One region of the Ruminococcus sp. 5_1_39BFAA genome, then DNA from elsewhere that is predicted to be linked to it. Evidence: riboswitches for the same ligand, from Rfam matches in the RefSeq annotation. Region 1 holds a riboswitch; the other holds the start of a gene.
The links. Region 1 has a riboswitch for tetrahydrofolate ahead of ACESZH_RS04595 (folate family ECF transporter S component). Riboswitches for the same ligand answer to the same signal wherever they lie in the genome.

Region 1 (3,416 bases):
ATGTGCTGGAAAACCGCGGTTACGGGATTCAGCATACTACCCAGGTTATGACTATGAATCTGGAGGACGGTGTTCTGGATCATCCTTATCCCAAAGTAAATTTTACAGATGACATTCCTGATGTGTGGATTGAAAGCCTTTTTGACCTGAAGGGAACTGTCAATCCAGTTCACCGCGCTGTAGTTCCATCCATGTATCGTGCCATTGTAAAGGATACCATCTGCGCCTCCATTTGGGACAATGGAAAAATCGTGGCCACCGGACTGGGAATCCTGGACCGTGATTACATCGGCATCTACGCCATCCATGTCCGCGAGGATTTCCGGCATATGGGCTATGCCCGCCAGATCTGCACCGGGCTTCTGAAGGAAGGAAGGCGTAAGGGCGCTTCCAAATCCTATCTCCAGGTAGTCAAAGGCAACACCCCAGCCCAGGCACTTTATGTCTCATTGGGTTATCAATATGCTTATACTTACTGGTTCCGTGTTCAGCCGTAAGTCAGATGTGGTTGGAACAAATAGAGTCTTTTCTTTTGGTACGAAAAGAGCGCAGCAAACGCTGCGCTCTCTATTTTTTGGGGAATCGAATCAATATTCAATTGTAATATTATTCAGATTTTTATTATGTAAAACTGTTTATACCGCCTTTTTCTCCAGACCTACGGAGGTTACATTGCCTACCACAAGACTGGTCAGAGGACTGAAATATAACAGACTGGTGAGCACGCAGTAGATTGGTGTCATAATGGCAAACTGCACCAGACGTCCCGGCATAATGCCATAGAAATTAGCGCCGATCATAACCAAGCCTGCTGTAGTGAATACAAGAGTTCCCAGTACGGCGGAGATCACAATGGCTGCACAGATGATCGCAGTTTTTACCTTTCTCGTCTTCTCTGCCATAAGCTTCTTTGCCACTCCCGGAACCACACCCCAGGTGATAGCAGCCAGCGTGATCAGCGGGTTGATGGCATAGCCCTTCATGAAGCATCCGATGATGTCCGCAGTCATACCGCACACACCGCCGGCTACAGGGCCAAGCCAGAGTCCTGCCAAAATGGTTGCCACTGTACCAAAGGTGATGCGGTACACACCCAGATCAATGACCATAACACGGGAAAGCACCAACTGGATGGCAATGAGAAGTGCCATAAATACAAGCGTTTTTACGCTCCACTGCTGTTTGTTTTTTTGCATAATAAAAACACCTCCATAATGTTTTTAAAAATAGAGTAGTTACCATAAATAATAATAATCCCTCCACATTATGAGATGTTCTCACATGTAGCAACGGGTGCGGAAAATATATCGTAAGCAGCCTCTTTGTCTCTTGCTAGCTTTTCGTTTCACGGCGACTCCCCAGCCAATGAACACTTGACGCATAAATTCCTACTTCGCTATTATTTATTTAAGGCGATTATAACACAATTTGTAGAAATTTCAATATGTTTTTGCTATAATATACCCAGTTAATCTGCACAAATTATGGAACTTTTTTATGGTGAAATTTAAGATATTATTCCGTTATGCTGTATCGCTGCATAGTTCAGAATTTTTCCCACATACTAATCGGAGACTTTATCAACGATTAAGGAGGAATTCTTATGGATACCGGAAAGAAAAATATCAAAAATGTGTCAGATTCAAATCCTTATAACATTCAGTATGACAATTACCTTGATACGAACGCCTGCACAGAATGTACAGGTCTGATGCACCGGGCACCGGACGACCGAAAAGAATGGGACGCTTACAGAGAAGTTTTCGATTTCACTGCCAAGCCTCCTGCACCGGACCAGGAGCAAAATAAGACCAGACATTAAGGCAGGAAACACCGGAGGATATAAATGAAAAAGCTTATTGCTTTATGTATCTGCTCCTGTCTCGCCTTTACCATGACAGGCTGCACCTTAGGCGATATGATAAAAGAATATATCAATGAAGAGGATTCCGCCGAACAGGAGACTGCCACAGCAAAGCACCGGGTTTACATGGATGAGATTACCGGAACTCTTCTGGACTTCACCGGAAGCCAGCTTACTGTACAGGGAGATGAGCAAACCTATGTATTTGATGTTTCACAGGCAACTCTGGAATGCCAGGACGGAATGATCACCGGGGATGAAATCAGTGTGATCTACGAGGGGCAGCTTTCTGATACAGATACCAGCAGTGTGAAAGCATTAAAGGTAGTGGATGAGTTTCATAACAAAAACCAGTTGGAGGAACGCACCGCTCATGGCGAAGTCCAAAGCCTGACTCCCAACACAATAACCATTAAGTCCAAAAAAGGGAAAACTGCCACTTATCCGATCACCGGAACGCTGCAATACTACCAGAATGGTATCAAACCAGGCATCTGGGTCTACATTCATTTTAAAGGAGCATTTGCTCAGTCAGAAGATGAAACTGCTACTGTACTGAATGCAAGCCATCTGAAGGTACTGAGCATTTCTGATATTGAACCGCTGACCGTCCCGGAACCAACGCCCACTCCGGATCCGGCGCAGGATACCCGGCAGGAAAAGGACAAGGAAAAACAGCTCCACGCTGTTATCCAGAATATTGCTGCCAATGTGCTCACTGTACTTCCCGCCGGTTCAGAAACGACCGTGGATGTGGATCTTTCCCAGATTCCCGTTCACTTTAAAGGCGGTGCTGCTCCCGGCTCTTACGTCAATATTTCTTATGTCGGAGAGCTTAAGGATAACACCTTTGCCGGAATCACGGTCACCGGTGTGACCGGAGAAGACCCTGATACCATGGCAGAGAGAAATATGGCTTTTACCGTAACCGGAACCATCTCCGGCTCTACTGCAAATACCATTACGCTTCAGACCTCCGATGGTGCTTCTGTGACCTGCTTTACGGAAGGCGCACAGAATTATTCCACCTCAGGGCTGGCTGCAGGCTCCTGGGTTCGGATTACATTCAACCCATCGAGATCAAAAACTTCAAATATCTATACATCTATCAAGATCGAAGATGCGTAAGGAGAGGGCTTTACAGCTCTCTCCTGAATTTTTTACGTATCCTTACTTCTCCTTCCTTCAGCCACTCGTTCACCTCATGAGTAGCTCCAAGGATTGTCAGGAAGGCCTGATATTCATTCATAATTCCATCGCCATGAGGAACCATATATGCTCCCGCATCGCTTCCCAACGCCACCTTCACTCTTTTTTCAAAGGCAAGCCGTAGATTTTTCTCGCCGTTTTCCATAATGGAGCGTATAACCGTATCCTCATATCTGCCGCATCCCAGCAGATTTCGGACAGTCACCAGCGTCGGTACCCACACCGTTTCGCTGTCTGCCAGCATGGAAATGACCGTTTCGTCCATATAATTCCCATGCTCCACACTGTCCACACCAGCCTCCACTGCCGCTGCCACTCCGTATACGCCGTTGGTATGGCTCAT
Region 2 (3,416 bases), on a different contig from region 1:
ATCTTATCCTCTGTTACGCCAGCCTCTCTTGCAATGCTGACGCACTCCTTCATATCCTGCACCATGTCTTCCAGGAAATCCTGGTAAACAGCCTCGTGACGATTGTGCATCAGACAGCAGGCTGCGCCGTACTGTGCAGTCAGCTCTGCCACACGGCGGTCATGCTTGAAGCCCCAAATATCATTTACCAGGTCCGCTCCGGCTTTCAAAGCTGCCTCCGCAACCTTTCCTTTGTATGTATCAATGGATACGGGGATATCAAAACGGGATTTAACTGCCTCGATCACAGGTACCACACGGGCAATCTCTTCCTCGTCTGTGATCACAGTATGTCCCGGACGGGTGGATTCTCCGCCAATGTCAACAATATCTGCGCCGTCCCGGATCATTTCCTCTGCATGGGAAAGGGCTGCATCCATCCTGTTATATTTTCCTCCGTCTGAAAAGGAATCCGGTGTGACGTTCAGGATTCCCATAATATATGTTTTCTTGCTTACATCAAATTCTTTTCCACCGATTTTCATGCTTTTCTCCTGTTTTTCCACTAATATTCGATCCATAGGTTCTTTTTTTCCACCGACCAGTCACACGCAGGCTCCGCCGGGCACGCAAAGCAGTTTCTGGATTTCTTATCCGCACGGTAAAGATATGCGGTCAGGCTGTCCTCACTGGTGAGGCTCTCTTTTTTCCGATGTCCCAAAATGGCATTTTGAATGGCCTGTATCTCTTCCAGTGTAAAGCCGCAGTCCTTCATGATCCCCTCTGCGATCCTGGCGCTGGCAATGTCATGCGGTGTTCCCTCCGCGATCTGCTCATACCTTCCAATATCATGAAGAAGGGCGGCTGCATAGATCACATCCTTTCTGATCTCTGCGCCGTTTTCCAGGCTGTAAATATACATAAGCCTCCCCACATCCAGAAAATGTTCCATGGTATGGCGGCAGAATATACGGTCCTTTTCTGCGTCCTGAAGCTTCTTCCACAGTTCCTGGAATAACGGATGCGCCTGTATGCGATGGACACGATCCATGCTTCTTGCTTCCGTATTTTTCATCTAATCGTCCTCACATTTTCCCGGTCAGCGGTTTACCATCTGCAAAAAGGTCTGCTGCAGGGAATAATCGTCTGCAAACACACCCCGCACAATGGTTGTAACAGTCTTGCTTCCCGGTTTTTGAACGCCTCGCATGGTCATGCACATATGCTCCGCCTCGATCATTACCATGACACCCTTGGGATTCAGATATTTTTCCAGTGCATCTGCAATCTGGGCAGTCATGTTTTCCTGGATCTGCGGTCTTCTGGCAAACACCTCAACAGTACGCGCAAGCTTGCTTAAGCCCGCAACTTTTCCATCGGGAATGTATGCCACATGTGCCTTGCCGTAAAACGGAAGCAGGTGGTGCTCGCATACGGAATAAAAGGTGATATCCTTTTCCAATACCATATTGTTGTTGGTTGCCTGGAATTGTTTGTTCAGATGGGTGGCTGCATCCTGGTAAAGACCGCCGTAGATCTGCTCGCACATACGCGCGATGCGGTCCGGTGTCTCCAGTAGCCCTTCCCTGTGGATATCCTCGCCGATGCCTTCCAGCATCAGCCGGACTCCCTGTTTGATCTTTTCATGATCCATCATGCCCCATACCTCCTTGAAATTATTTCGGGATGCGGCATTTGGCCCTGAATTGCTGCAGAGAAATGCGTAAAAATTTATGTACACAAAAAACATCCCGATGTGAATGAGCATCCGGATAAATAATAATCCCTGTATCCCTTCACAATCGAGATGTCTGTCATCTGTGTGTTGCAACGGGTGCGGATCCCATATCGTAAGACGAGCTTTTCGTTTCTGCGGCAACTCCCCATCCACTGAACACTTGACGCATGGAATCCTATTTTGCATATTATTTATCTGGGGCTATTATACTGCGATTGTCCCCACAGTTCAACATATTTCTGCTTTTTTACCGCAGCTTTTCGTGAACGTGAAAGCCCCGAAGCCTTTACGGCTCCTCATTTGAAGGCGGAAGGCATCTGTTTCCTTTGCACACATAGTATGTTGTTTTATCATTTAACAGACCATATTCCTCCGCAGGCGCTCTCAGGATCTGAATGTCGGCTTCAAGGGGCAGACGGGAAATTATCTTCTCTTCGCTGTCTCCCTCTGCCAGCACTGCTGTGATCCTCTGGGGCGGATAAAAATAGAGAAGCTCTGCTATGAGAAACATGCAGTATCCGGCCGGGTAGGCGGCTGCCTGTGCGGACAGAAAGGCAAGCTGTTTTTCTGCTGCCAGCCTGTATTCTTCCTTTTCCGTAATCTGCGAAAGTCTCACCAGACAGAATGCCATCACCGAGTTTCCGCTTGGAAGGGCGCCGTCGTAGGTTTCCTTTGGCCTTGTGATCAGACTGCTGTTCTGTTTCCCATAAAGGAAATAGCCGCCATCCTTGTCCCCAAACTGCTGCTCTGCCTGTCTGCAGATCTTTTCCGCCTGTTCCAGATATCCACGCTCCTGGCTTGCCCCATACAGGCAGAGACAGGCAGCCGTGTAATATGCGTATTCATCCAAAAAGCCTTTGACGGAACGCCTTTTTTCACGGCAGCTTACATAAAGCTGCTCTCCGTCTGAAAGATTCTTTCGGATAAATTCATCAGCTTTTTTTGCTGCGGAAAGATATTTCCCGCAGCCTGTTGCCCGGTACAAAACTGCCATTGCACAAATCATCAGTGCGTTCCAGGAGGTCAGGATTTTGTCGTCCAGATGGAGCTTTGTCCTTTCCTTTCTGTATTCAAATAAAACCTTCCGCTCTGCTTCAAATTTCTCCGAAATCTCATTTCCATCTAAAAGATTGGGGATGTTTTTTCCTTCAAAGTTTCCCTCTTTTGTCATACCGAAGTATTCACAGAACTGTGCGCCCTTTTCATTTCCCAGAATCCTGCATACCTCTTCATAGCTCCAGACATAAAACTTTCCCTCTTCTCCCTCGCTGTCCGCATCCTGAGCAGAATAGAATGCTCCGTCTGGGTCTGTCATTTCGCGGAAAATATACTCCGCCGTTTTCTCCGCTGTATCAAGAAGCTGGCTGTCGCCGGATTTCTTGTACGCTGCACAGTAGGCGATGATCAGAAGCGCATTGTCATAAAGCATCTTCTCAAAATGCGGGACAAGAAAATACCTGTCTGTGGAATACCTGGAAAATCCATATCCAATATGGTCAAAAATTCCTCCTCTGCGCATCTTCTCCAGTGTTCTTTTTGCCTGCACAAAAGCTGCTTCATCCTCATTCAGAGACGAATACAGGGTGAGAAAAATCAGGTTATGCGGCGTGGGAAATTTCGGCGCTTGCCCAAAACCGCCGTATCCTTTATCAAAGCTTTCGGAAAAGATTTTTGCAGCACGCCCCGGCAGATTTCTGTC

Region 2: it holds a riboswitch for tetrahydrofolate, as region 1 does, so the genes downstream of both, folE (GTP cyclohydrolase I FolE) here and ACESZH_RS04595 (folate family ECF transporter S component) in region 1, are expected to answer to the same signal.

What each region holds. Positions count from the first base shown of each region.
Region 1 is NZ_CAXSVO010000002.1:404,299-407,714, reverse strand. Features, by position in the region: gene ACESZH_RS04600 (GNAT family N-acetyltransferase) at 1-497, shown strand, start outside; gene ACESZH_RS04595 (folate family ECF transporter S component) at 636-1,196, opposite strand; THF riboswitch at 1,286-1,398, opposite strand; gene ACESZH_RS04590 (hypothetical protein) at 1,604-1,822, shown strand; gene ACESZH_RS04585 (hypothetical protein) at 1,847-2,992, shown strand; gene ACESZH_RS04580 (amidohydrolase family protein) at 3,003-3,416, opposite strand, start outside.
Region 2 is NZ_CAXSVO010000027.1:28,607-32,022, forward strand. Features, by position in the region: gene folP (dihydropteroate synthase) at 1-524, opposite strand, end outside; gene ACESZH_RS19320 (HD domain-containing protein) at 545-1,054, opposite strand; gene folE (GTP cyclohydrolase I FolE) at 1,079-1,636, opposite strand; THF riboswitch at 1,806-1,902, opposite strand; gene ACESZH_RS19330 (thioredoxin domain-containing protein) at 2,004-3,416, opposite strand, start outside.